3 regions of the Streptomyces sp. NPDC059897 genome follow, and region 2 is predicted to be linked to each of the others. Evidence: riboswitches for the same ligand, from Rfam matches in the RefSeq annotation. Region 2 holds a riboswitch; each other region holds the start of a gene.

Region 1 (3,899 bases), on a different contig from region 2:
AGCCGTACCCGCCCGGAGCATCGAGCGACCGCTCGACGAGCACCCCGAGCGGCAGCACGACCAGCAGCGCGACGCACGCCAGCACACCACCCAGGAGCGCCCACTGCCCGGCCCCACGCGGCCTGCGCGCCGTGTGCGCGGCGTCGACGAGCCGCAGCGCGCTCTCCCGCCGTCGCACGCTCCAGGCGTGCACGCCGAGGATCAGCCCGACGGCGAGGAACTGCACGATGGTCAGCACGGCGGCGGTGGACAGATCGAAGATCTGCGCGGTCTGCCGATAGATCTCGACCTCGAGCGTCGAGAACCCCGGCCCGCCGAGAATCTGCACGACACCGAAGGACGTGAACGTAAACAGGAACACCATGAGCGCGGCGGCGGCGACAGCGGGCCCGAGCGCCGGCAGCGTCACCTTCCGCCACGCCGCGAACCGCGAGGCGCCGAGCATCCGCGCGGCCTCCTCCTGCCCGGGATCGAGCTGCGCCCACAGCCCGCCCACGGTCCGCACCACGACCGCGTAATTGAAGAAGACGTGCGCGAGCAGAATCGCCCACACCGTAGTGTCGAGCCGCACGCCCCACAGCTCGTCGAGCAGCCCGCCGTTCCCGACGAGCGCGAGGAACGCGGTACCGACGACGACGGTCGGCAGCACGAACGGCACGGTGACGACGGCCCGCAGCACCTGCTTGCCGGGGAACTCGAACCGCGCGAAGACATACGCCCCCGGCAGCGCGATCAGCAACGTCAGCGCGGTCGACGCGAGCGCCTGCCACACCGTGAACCACAGGACGTGCCGAATGTCGGACTGCCCGAGCACGTCGAACAGCCGCCCGAGCTCCCAGCCACCGTCGACGTGCAGCCCGCGCTCGACGATCGCGACGACCGGATAGGCGAAGAACAGCCCGAAGAACACGACGGGCAGGACCATGAGCCCGAGCCGCGCCGCGTTGCCTCGCTGTCTGGGGACTACTTCAGTACGAGCGAGGTCCACGACTTCACCCAGTCGTCCCGGTTGTCCGCGATCTTGCGCGGGCTCATGGTCTCGGGGTCGTCGATCTTCACCGCGTACTTGGTGTAGTCGGCGGGCGCGGTGGCGTTCTCGGTCACCGGGTCGACGAACATGTTGAGCGGCATGTCCTCCTGGAACTTCTTGGAGACCAGGAAGTCGAGCAGCACCTTGCCGCCCTTCTCGTTCTGCGCGCCGTTCAGCAGCCCCGCGAACTCGACCTGCTGGAAACACGTCCCCTTGGCGACGCCGACCGGCGAGGTCTTCGGCTGCGGATCGGCGTACACGGCCTCGGCGGGCGGCGAGGACGCGTAGGACACGACGAGCGGCCGGTCACCACCGGCCTTCTTGCCACCAGCGGACCCCGAGAACTCCTCGTTGTACGCCTGATCCCAGCCGTCCACGACCTTGAGCCCGTTGGCCTTCAGCTTCTTCCAGTACGGCTGCCAGCCGTCGTCGCCGTACTTCGCGGCGGTCCCGAGCAGGAAGCCGAGCCCTGGCGACGAGGTGGCCGCGTTCTCGGTGACGAGCAGGTTCTTGTAGGCCGGCTTGGCGAGATCGGCGAAGGACGAGGGCGGCGCGAGATCGTGCTTCTTGAAATACGCCTTGTCGTAATTGACACAGAGCGACCCGGTATCGACGGGGGTGACCCGCTCCTTCCCCTTGTCAAGCCGATACTCGCCCCGCACTTCATCGAGCCCCTTGGCCTGGTACGAGGCGAAGATCCCATTGTCGAGCGCTCGCGAGAGCAGGGTGTTGTCGACGCCGAAGAAGACGTCGCCCTGCGGGTTGTCCTTGGAGAGGATCGCCTTGTTGACGGCCTCGCCGGCGTCCCCGTCCTTGAGGACCTTGACCTTGTACCCGGAACTCTTCTCGAAGTCCTTGAGCACGCCCTTCGAAACGGCCCACGAATCATGGCTCACCAGGGTCACGGTCTTGGCATCCCCACCCGCGGCACCAGAGCCACTACCAGACGACCCACACGCGGAGAGGGCGACGAGCCCAAGCCCCACAGCCACGGAGACGTAGACGGTGGCGGCCGACGTGCGGGTCGGCCTGGCGGCCGACTGCTTCTTGCTCACTACTTCATTCCTCCTGGAGCTGACCAGGAGAAGACGCGGCCCTGCCCGGAACCCTTCCGTCGACGACGGCGGGGCTCCGGGCAGGGCGCAACAGCTTGAGTGGTGTCCGAACTTCCTACCCGGAATGACCCGGGCAAGGTCCAGAGGGTCTGCGGCCTGTCGACGCGATGCCGGCCGTGAAGCCTGCTGTCGGTTGCCGCACTCTCAGCGCTGTGGCGCTCCCCTGTCGGAATTACAGATGTAGTTGTCGTACTTACTGTGGCCAGGCTACCGCTCGGTGGCCGCCAGCTGTCCACAGGCTCCGTCGATCTCCTGGCCACGGGTGTCCCGGATGGTCACCGGAACGCCGTGCGCGGCGATGGCGTCGACGAAGGCCTTCTCGTCCTCGGGCCGCGAGGCGGTCCACTTCGAGCCCGGGGTCGGATTCAACGGAATCAGGTTCACATGCACCGGCTTCCCCTTGAGCATCCGCCCAAGCCGATCACCACGCCAGGCCTGGTCATTGATGTCCCGGATGAGGGCGTACTCGATGGAGAGCCGGCGCCCGGACTTCGCGGCGTACTCGAACCCGGAGTCGAGCACCTCCCGCACGTTCCACCGCGTATTGACGGGGACGAGGGTGTCACGCAGCTCGTCGTCCGGGGCGTGCAACGAGATCGCGAGCCGGCACTTCAGCCCCTCGTCGGTGAACCGGTTGATGGCGGGCACGAGCCCCACCGTCGACACGGTGATGCCGCGCTGGCTGAGCCCGAGCCCGTCCGGCTCCGGGTCGGTCAGCGCGCGGATGGCCTGGATGACGCGCTTGTAGTTGGCGAGCGGCTCGCCCATGCCCATGAAAACGATGTTGCTGAGCCGGGCGGGCCCCCCGGGAATCTCCCCGTCCCGGAGAGCCCTCATCCCATCAACAATCTGATGGACGATCTCCCCGGTCGACAGATTCCGGTCGAGCCCGGCCTGCCCCGTGGCACAGAACGGACAGTTCATCCCGCATCCGGCCTGCGACGAGATGCACATCGTCACGCGATCCGGATACCGCATCAGCACGGACTCGACGAGCGTCCCGTCGAACAGCTTCCACAGCGTCTTGCGCGTCGTGTCGTTGTCGGTCGACAGATGCCGCACGACGGTCATCAGCTCCGGCAGCAACGCCTCCCGCAGCTTCTCGCGCGACCCCGCGGGGATGTCGGTCCACTCCGCGGGGTCGTGCGCGAACCGCGCGAAGTAGTGCTGCGAGAGCTGCTTGGCGCGAAACGGCTTCTCACCGATCGCGGCAACAGCTTCCTTCCGCTCAGCAGGCGAAAGATCAGCAAGGTGCCGCGGCGGCTTCTTGGCTCCGCGGGGGGCGACGAACGTGAGTTCTCCGGGCTTAGGCATAGCGTTACCAGTGTCGCAGACGAATGGGGGTGACCTGGGGTCGTCGCGTGGGACCCCTGTCACTGGCGGTCGCCGTTGGCCGCTGCTTAGCGGCCTTGGGCGGTCCGTGGTGCGTCAGCCCTGTGTGGGTGTGGTGTCGCCGTCCGCTTGCCCCGTGCCCTCGGCCGCGCCTGTCTTCTCACGCATCTTGCGGATCAGCTCCGCCTTCTGGTCGGCCGCGCGGCGGCGGTCCAGGTTGCGGTGCGGGCCGTTGTTCTGCCGTTCGGCGCGGGACTGCTTCTTGCGCTGGCCGCCGCCCTGGCCCACTGGGTTGTTGATGTTCTTACTGTCGGTCACGGGTTCTCCCGGCGGTGATGTGTGAGGTGATCTGCGGATTCATCGGCGAGTAACAGGCAGCGGTCCCGCGAGCTGGCCTTTCGGTTCCTGGCGTCGGCCGGGCC
Region 2 (3,899 bases):
GAGGCCACCAGGGAGCGCTCCAGGACGTCGAGGCTGGGGGCCCCGCCCGTACCCATGATCAGGCGTGAGGAGTACGGGTCGCCCCCGAGGACGAAAGTGTCGTCGGCCATGGACGGTTCAGCCTCCTTGGACGGCCGTGAGCACCTCGACGCGGTCTCCTTCGGAGAGCGCCGTGGCGGGCCATTGGGTGCGGGGGACGACGGTTTCGTTGAGCGCGGCGGCGACGCCCTGGGGCGCCGTGGTGAGCGTGCTGACCAGGAGGTCGAGCGTGGCGCCCGCGGTCACCGTGCGCGGCTCGCCGTTGACGTGGACGTTCATGCGGGCTGCTCCAGGAGGGCGGTGCCGAAGCGTTTCGGCGTGAACGGGCGGGCCTCTTCCGGCAGTTCACCGGTGGTCAGGGCGTGCGCCATGGCGTCGCCGGTGACGGGCGTCAGGAGCACGCCGTTGCGGTAGTGCCCGGTCGCCAGGAGGAGGCCCGGCAGGGCGGTCGGCCCCAGGAGCGGAGCGTTGTCGGGGGAGCCGGGGCGCAGGCCCGCGCGGGTCTCGGTGAGCGGGAGTTCGGTGATGCCGGGGACGAGCTCGTGGGCGTCCCGCAGGAGTTCGTAGACGCCGCCCGCGGTGACCGTGGTGTCCCAGCCGAGCTCCTCGCTGGTCGCGCCCACCACGAGCTCGCCGTTGACGCGCGGCACCAGGTAGATGCTGCCGCCGCGCACGACCGCGCGGACGGTGCGGCTGAGGAAGGGCGCGTACCGCTTGGGCACCGTCAGGCGCAGCACCTGGCCCTTCACGGGGCGCACCGGCGGGAGCACCGCGTCGGGCACGCCCGCGAGCTGCCCGGCGCGGCTGCCCGCCGCCAGGACCACCTGGTCCGCGGCGAGTTCGGTGCCGTCGGCGAGGACAGCGCCGCTCGCCCGGTCGCGGACGACACGGAGCCGCTCGGCCCATGACCGGTGGAAGGTCACGCCGGAGCGCTCGCAGGCCGTCACGAGGGCGCCCGCGAGCCTTCTCGGGTCGATCTGGTGGTCCCCGTCGACCCGCAGTCCGCCGCGCACGCCCGGCGCGAGCATCGGTTCGAGGCGGCGGCAGTCGCGGCCCGAGAGCCACTCCGATTCGAGCCCCGACTTCGTCTGCAGCGCGTGCAGTTCGCGAAGGTGGGCGCGGTCGTCGGAGTCGAGCGCGACCGCGAGCGTGCCGCAGGCGCGGTAGCCGAGGTCCTGCCCGGTGGCCTCGGACAGCTCGGCCGCGAAGCCCGGGTAGCGGCGCGCGGACTCCAGGTTCAGGCCGAGCAACGTCTGCTCGCCGTGGTGCAGTTCGGTGACGGCGGCCAGCATCCCGGCCGCCACCTGGGCGGCCCCGCCGCCGGGTTCGGGGTCCGCGACCGCGACGGACAGGCCGCGCTGCGCGGCCCGCCAGGAGGTGACCAGACCGATGATGCCGCCACCGACGACGAGGACGTCGCTGGTGTGCGAACGGTCGCAGGAGTGCGAATGAACGGATGGCGTCGACGACATGGGCGTCAAGCCCCTCCCTTCGCCGGTATGACCCGGATCAGGTTCGGACGGTCGAAGGCCGCTCCAGCCTCCCTCTCAGCCCGCTGCGTACGGGCTCCCGCGAGTGCTCTACGTTGGCCACCCTAGCCGTTCACCGCGACCCCCAGTAAGGGAGCCTCGAACCTGTGTCCCGATCTCTCGACGGCCTCGTGATGTCCCCCGTCGCCGACCAGGCGCCCGGTCAGGTGGGCACCCGCACCCGCTTCACGTACCGGGAGCGGGACGGCCGGGTCTCGGCCGACTACGCGGGCGGCGATGTCGTCGAGGGGCACCTCGTGGGGACCCGCTCCGGCGACCGGCTCGACTTCCGTTACGTCCAGCTGAAGACCGACGGGACCACTTCCTGCGGGCACTGCGTCTCGACCGTGTCCGAGCTCCCGGACGGCCGGGTGCGCCTCGACGAGACCTGGGAGTGGGAGTCGCAGGACGGCAGCGGTACCAGCGTGGTCGAGGAACTTCCCGGCCGGGCGTGAACTCCGGAGTGCCGTCCCGACCTTGATCGCTAAACCGCCTGGACATGTGCAGGACGTCACGGCGCGGGAGTGGCCCGCACCGCTGACCGACGCAAGATCAGGTGCCTAAGGTTGATCCCGTGAGTGAGCAGCGGAGCGGGAGCGGAGCGCCTTCGGGGCAGCGGAACGTCGTCATCGTGGGCGCGGGCATGGCCGGTGTGCAGACCGCCGTGGCGCTGCGCGAACAGGGCTTCACCGGCGCCGTCACCCTGCTCGGCGCCGAGCCCCACCAGCCGTACGACCGGCCGCCGCTGTCCAAGGCGGTGCTGCTCGGCAAGGCCGAGGGCTCGGCCTTCGACGTGGACTTCGAGGCGCTCGGCGTCTCCCTGGAGCTCGGCCGCGAGGTGACCGGCCTGCGGCCCGGCGACCACGAGCTGGACACGGCCGAGGGCCCGGTCCCGTACGACGTGCTGGTCGTCGCGACCGGCGCCGAACCCGTCCAGCTGCCCGGCTCGGGGTCCGCCCCCGGAGTGCACCTGCTGCGCACGCTCGACGACGCCGAGCGGCTGCGGCCCGTCCTCGCCGAGCAGCACGACGTGGTGGTCGTGGGCGCCGGCTGGATCGGCGCCGAGTTCGCCACCGCCGCCCGTGAGGCAGGCTGCCGGGTCACGGTCGTGGAGGCCGCCGAGCGGCCGCTGGCCGGGGCGCTGCCCGCCGAGATCGCCGCCCCCATGGCGGCCTGGTACGCCGACGCCGGAGCCCAGCTGCGCACCCACGCGCGCGTGGAGCGCATCGAGCCGGGCGTCGTGGTCCTGGACGACGGCACGCGGCTGCCCGCGGGAGCCGTCGTCGTCGGCATCGGCGCCCGCCCGGCCACCCGCTGGCTGGCCGGCTCCGGGATCGAGCTCGGCGCCCACCGGGAGGTCCTCGCGGACGACGGGCTGCGCACCTCCGTGCCCGACGTGTACGCGGTGGGCGACTGCTCCTCGTTCCCCTCGGGTCGCTACGGGGAGCGCCTGATGGTCCACCACTGGGACAACGCGCTGCAGGGGCCGCGCACGGTGGCGGCCAACATCGTCGGCCTGACCCCGGCGGTGTACGACCCGGTGCCCTATTTCTGGTCCGAGCAGTTCGGCCGGTTCGTGCAGTACGCGGGGCACCACGAGGGCGCGGACGCGACGGTGTGGCGCGGCGACCCCGCCGGTGCCGCCTGGTCGGTGTGCTGGCTGCGCGACGGGGCCCTGGTGGCGGTGCTCGCCGTCGGCAAGCCGCGCGACCTGGCCCAGGGGCGCAAGCTCATACAGTCGGGGACCCCGCTCGACCCGGAGCTGCTCGCGGACCCGGCCCGTCCGCTGAAGTCCGCGGTGGCGTGAGTCCGTCACCCCGCGGGCCGTCCAAAGCGTGACAGAAGGGGTGAATCGGGAGGGATCGTGGTCCATCCGCACCGGCTCGGCTTCCGAGTGTCAGTCCGGGATGGCACGCTTGTCCTGTGACCGAGATTGACGCAAAGATCGATGCTCTCGTCCCCGCCTGGCTCACCCTCCCCGACATCGCGGAAATGCTCGATGTCGAGGTGACGCGTGTGCGGCAGCTGGTCAAGGAAGGCCAGCTGATCGCCGTGCGCCGCGGTGAGAACAGGGCACTGCACGTGCCCGCCGCCTTCATCGACGGCGACAAGATCGTCAAGGGGCTCGTCGGCCTCCTGACGGTCCTGAGGGACGACGGCTTCAGCGACGAAGAGATGCTGGAATGGCTCTTCACCCCCGACCCGAGCCTGCCGGGCACGCCCGCGCAGGCCTTGAGCGAGAATCGCGGCACGGAGGTGAAGCGCCGCGCCCAGGCGCTCGCCGTCTGACCTGACAACCGTCCGGCGTGCGCACCGCGACCCTCGTGGTGC
Region 3 (3,899 bases), on a different contig from region 2:
CGCGCTCCTGGACCGGGGCATCCTGCCGTTCCTGCGGGACGCCCTGGCGGATCCCTCGGCGGGCGGCGGCCCGCATCGGGGGGGCCGCGGCGGCTCCGGCGGGCGCATGCCGCACCTCGGCTACAACAAGCCAGGGTTCAGCAGCCCCGACGGCGGCGGCACGGCAACGGGCCAGCGCGCCGGCTATTCGAGCCCGGACTTCTCCAGTCCGGACTTCGGCGGCCCGGACCACCAGCCGGACTGACCCTCCGGCGGCCACCGGGCCGTTCGACGACGAGGCCCCTCGCGAACGAGGGGCCCCACCGTCATGCACGCATGCCGTCAGTCGGCGATCGGCAGATACACGCGATTGCCGGCCTGCGCAAACTCCTTGGACTTCTGCTCCATGCCCTCCTCGATCTCCGAGGCCTCCGACAAAGCAGTGCCGTGTTCGCGCCGGATGTCCTGCGAGATCTTCATCGAGCAGAACTTCGGCCCGCACATCGAGCAGAAGTGCGCCGTCTTCGCGGGCTCCGCGGGCAGCGTCTCGTCATGGAACTCGCGTGCCGTGTCCGGGTCGAGGGCCAGGTTGAACTGGTCCTCCCAGCGGAACTCGAAGCGGGCGTCGGAGAGCGCGTCGTCCCATGCCTGGGCGTCCGGGTGCCCCTTGGCGAGGTCCGCCGCATGCGCCGCGATCTTGTACGTGATGACCCCGGTCTTCACGTCGTCGCGGTTGGGCAGGCCCAGGTGCTCCTTGGGCGTGACGTAGCAGAGCATCGCCGTGCCCCACCAGGCGATCATCGCGGCGCCGATCCCGGACGTGATGTGGTCGTACGCCGGGGCGACGTCGGTGGTCAGCGGGCCGAGCGTGTAGAACGGCGCCTCCTCGCAGATCTCCTGCTGGAGGTCGATGTTCTCCTTGATCTTGTGCATCGGGACGTGGCCCGGGCCCTCGATCATCGTCTGCACGTTGTGACGCTTGGCGATGGAGTTCAGCTCGCCGAGTGTCCTCAGCTCGGCGAACTGCGCCTCGTCGTTGGCATCCGCGATCGATCCGGGGCGCAGGCCGTCGCCGAGCGAGTACGTGACGTCGTAGGCCGCGAGGATCTCGCAGAGCTCCTCGAAGTTCTCGTAGAGGAAGCTCTCCTTGTGGTGCGCGAGGCACCAGGCGGCCATGATCGAGCCGCCGCGCGAGACGATGCCGGTCTTGCGGTCGGCGGTCAGCGGGACGAACGGGAGGCGAACGCCCGCGTGGACCGTCATGTAGTCCACGCCCTGCTCGGCCTGCTCGATGATGGTGTCCCGGTAGATCTCCCAGGACAGTTCCTCGGCCTTGCCGTCGACCTTTTCGAGGGCCTGGTAGAGCGGCACGGTGCCGATCGGCACGGGGGAGTTGCGCAGCAGCCACTCGCGCGTGGTGTGGATGTTGCGGCCGGTGGAGAGGTCCATGACCGTGTCGGCGCCCCACTTGGTCGCCCAGGTCATCTTGTCCACCTCCTCCTCGATGGAGCTCGTCACGGCCGAGTTGCCGATATTGGCGTTGACCTTCACCAGGAATCGCTTGCCGATGATCATCGGCTCGATCTCCGGGTGGTTGACGTTGGCGGGCAGCACGGCCCGGCCCGCCGCGATCTCCTCGCGCACGACCTCCGGCGCGACGTTCTCCCGGATGGCCACGTACTCCATCTCGGGGGTGATCTCCCCCCGGCGGGCGTACGCGAGTTGGGTCACGGCCCGCCCCTCGCGGCCGCGGCGCGGCTGACGCGGGCGGCCGGGGAAGACCGCGTCGAGGTTGCGCAGGCCGCCGCGCGGCGACGTGTGCTTGATGCCGTCGTCCTCGGGACGGACGGGGCGGCCCGCGTACTCCTCGGTGTCGCCGCGGCTGATGATCCAGTTCTCCCGCAGCGGAGCGAGGCCGCGGCGGACATCGGTGTCGACGGTCGGGTCGGTGTACGGACCTGAGGTGTCGTACAGCGTCACCGACTGCCCATTGGTGAGGTGCACTTGACGGACCGGCACCTGGAGGTCGGGGCGCGAGCCCCTGATGTACCCCTTGTGCCAGCCGATGGACTGGCCGGTCTCCTCGGTCGAGCTGGAGGCAGGCGTGTGTGCGTCCGTTGTGGTCATGAGACCTACTCCCTACGCCGGCATTACCCGGTAACAGGTTCAGCGGTCGACGCAGCGGTATTCGTCCCCTGGTCACGCCGTTCCACGCTGTTTCACGTGAAACGCGCTGGGACGAAGGTCAGCGCCCTCTCAGCCCGGTGCTCCGAGCTCCCGCGATGGCAAAAGCGCCTCCACGCTAACGTGACATACGCCGCGTTGAACAGAGGGCCCCCTCCGTTCTTGCGATGATCTGGCGGTGACCACCAGCCAACAGCCCCCAGCCCCGCCGTCCCACCCGCCGCACGGGCACTCCCACAGCCATGGCCCGGCGGCGCCCGTCTCGCGGCACCTGCGCAAAGTGATCGCGGCCGTTCTGATCCCGTTCGCGGTCGCGGTCGTCGTGGGTCTCGCGGTGCTCTGGCCGGGCGGCGCACCGCCGCACGAGCGCAGCGGGGTCGGCTTCGACCGGCAGACGCAGCAGGCCACGGTCACCCAGGTCGAGAAGGTCGACTGCTCGTCCGTGCACGCGCAGGGGCAGAGCCCCACCGGGGACCCCACGGCGCAGCAGGGCACCACCGGCGAGCAGAAGACCAGTGGCACCTGTGAGAACGCGACGATCCGGATCGACAGCGGCAAGGACAAGGGCCGTACGTTCACCGAGGTCGTCCAGCCGGACTCACCGCGGCAGTTGCACGAGGGCCAGAAGGTGATCGCCGCCTACGCGCCGGACGCGCCGAAGGAACTGCAGTACTCGGTCACCGATGTGAACCGCAAGCTTCCGATGGCCCTGCTGGCCGGGATCTTCGCCCTCGCCGTGGTCGTGGTGGGCCGGATGCGCGGCGTCATGGCACTGATCGCGCTCGCGATCAGCTTCCTGGTCCTGACGTTCTTCATCCTGCCCGCGATTCTGCAGGGGTCGAACCCTCTCGTCGTCGCGGTGATCGGGGCCAGCGCGATCATGCTCATCGCGCTCTACATGTGTCACGGCCTGACAGCCAGAACCTCCGTCGCCGTGCTCGGCACCCTCGTCTCGCTGCTGCTGATCGGCCTATTGGGCTCGCTGTTCATCGGCTGGGCGGCCCTGACGGGCAACACCGACGACAACACGGGGCTGATCCACGGCCTGTACCCGGACATCGACATGAGCGGTCTGCTGCTCGCCGGGGTCATCATCGGCTCGCTCGGCGTGCTCGACGATGTGACGGTCACCCAGACCTCCGCCGTGTGGGAGCTGCACGAGGCGAACCCGACGCTGGGCCGGCGCGCCCTGTACCGGGCGGCCATCCGCATCGGGCGCGACCACATCGCATCCGTCGTCAACACGCTCGTCCTGGCCTACGCGGGCGCCGCGCTGCCGCTGCTGCTGCTCTTCTCGATCGCGCAGAGCAGCGTCGCCGACGTGGCCAACAGCGAGCTGGTGGCCGAGGAGATCGTTCGGACGCTGGTCGGCTCGATCGGCCTCGTCGCCTCGGTGCCGGTGACCACCGCACTGGCCGCGCTCGTGGTCTCCGCCGACCGCCCGGAGAAGCAGGGGCCCGCGAAGGCCGCTCCCGCTCCTGGACGCGGTGGCGGAGGCCGGCGGCGCAAACGCTGAAAGGCGCGGAGCTGCTCGGGTGCACCGCGCTGCTGAAGCGTTACGTCTGGTCCGGTGTCGTACAAACCATCTGGTGTCGCCGTCTGCCGTCGTGCGAGCCGATGGGGAGTCAGCCCGCGCTCTGCTCCTCGGCGAGGATCCGGTCGAGGGCCTCGTCGAGGTCGGACTCGAAGTCCGCACCCGTTTCCTCCTGGCCGAGCGGGACGAGCTTGTCCGTCCG

What was found. A riboswitch is a leader RNA that binds a small molecule or an ion and turns the genes downstream of it on or off. The one in region 2 is predicted to bind thiamine pyrophosphate.
Region 1: linked by a shared signal. The riboswitch ahead of ACFV9W_RS16975 (thiamine ABC transporter substrate binding subunit) and the one ahead of thiO (glycine oxidase ThiO) in region 2 are both predicted to bind thiamine pyrophosphate.
Region 3: linked by a shared signal. The riboswitch ahead of thiC (phosphomethylpyrimidine synthase ThiC) and the one ahead of thiO (glycine oxidase ThiO) in region 2 are both predicted to bind thiamine pyrophosphate.

Annotation. Positions count from the first base shown of each region.
Region 1 covers NZ_JBHWKQ010000013.1:104,373-108,271, forward strand. The annotation lists gene ACFV9W_RS16970 (ABC transporter permease) at 1-988, opposite strand, end outside; gene ACFV9W_RS16975 (thiamine ABC transporter substrate binding subunit) at 964-2,085, opposite strand; TPP riboswitch at 2,180-2,320, opposite strand; gene rlmN (23S rRNA (adenine(2503)-C(2))-methyltransferase RlmN) at 2,353-3,459, opposite strand; gene ACFV9W_RS16985 (DUF6243 family protein) at 3,574-3,795, opposite strand.
Region 2 covers NZ_JBHWKQ010000060.1:35,008-38,906, reverse strand. The annotation lists gene ACFV9W_RS36580 (thiazole synthase) at 1-110, opposite strand, end outside; gene thiS (sulfur carrier protein ThiS) at 118-318, opposite strand; gene thiO (glycine oxidase ThiO) at 315-1,511, opposite strand; TPP riboswitch at 1,509-1,622, opposite strand; gene ACFV9W_RS36565 (hypothetical protein) at 1,676-2,023, shown strand; gene ACFV9W_RS36560 (NAD(P)/FAD-dependent oxidoreductase) at 2,143-3,375, shown strand; gene ACFV9W_RS36555 (Rv2175c family DNA-binding protein) at 3,492-3,857, shown strand.
Region 3 covers NZ_JBHWKQ010000009.1:104,296-108,194, forward strand. The annotation lists gene ACFV9W_RS12900 (hypothetical protein) at 1-244, shown strand, start outside; gene thiC (phosphomethylpyrimidine synthase ThiC) at 322-2,106, opposite strand; TPP riboswitch at 2,099-2,270, opposite strand; gene ACFV9W_RS12910 (YibE/F family protein) at 2,342-3,679, shown strand; gene ACFV9W_RS12915 (SsgA family sporulation/cell division regulator) at 3,789-3,899, opposite strand, start outside.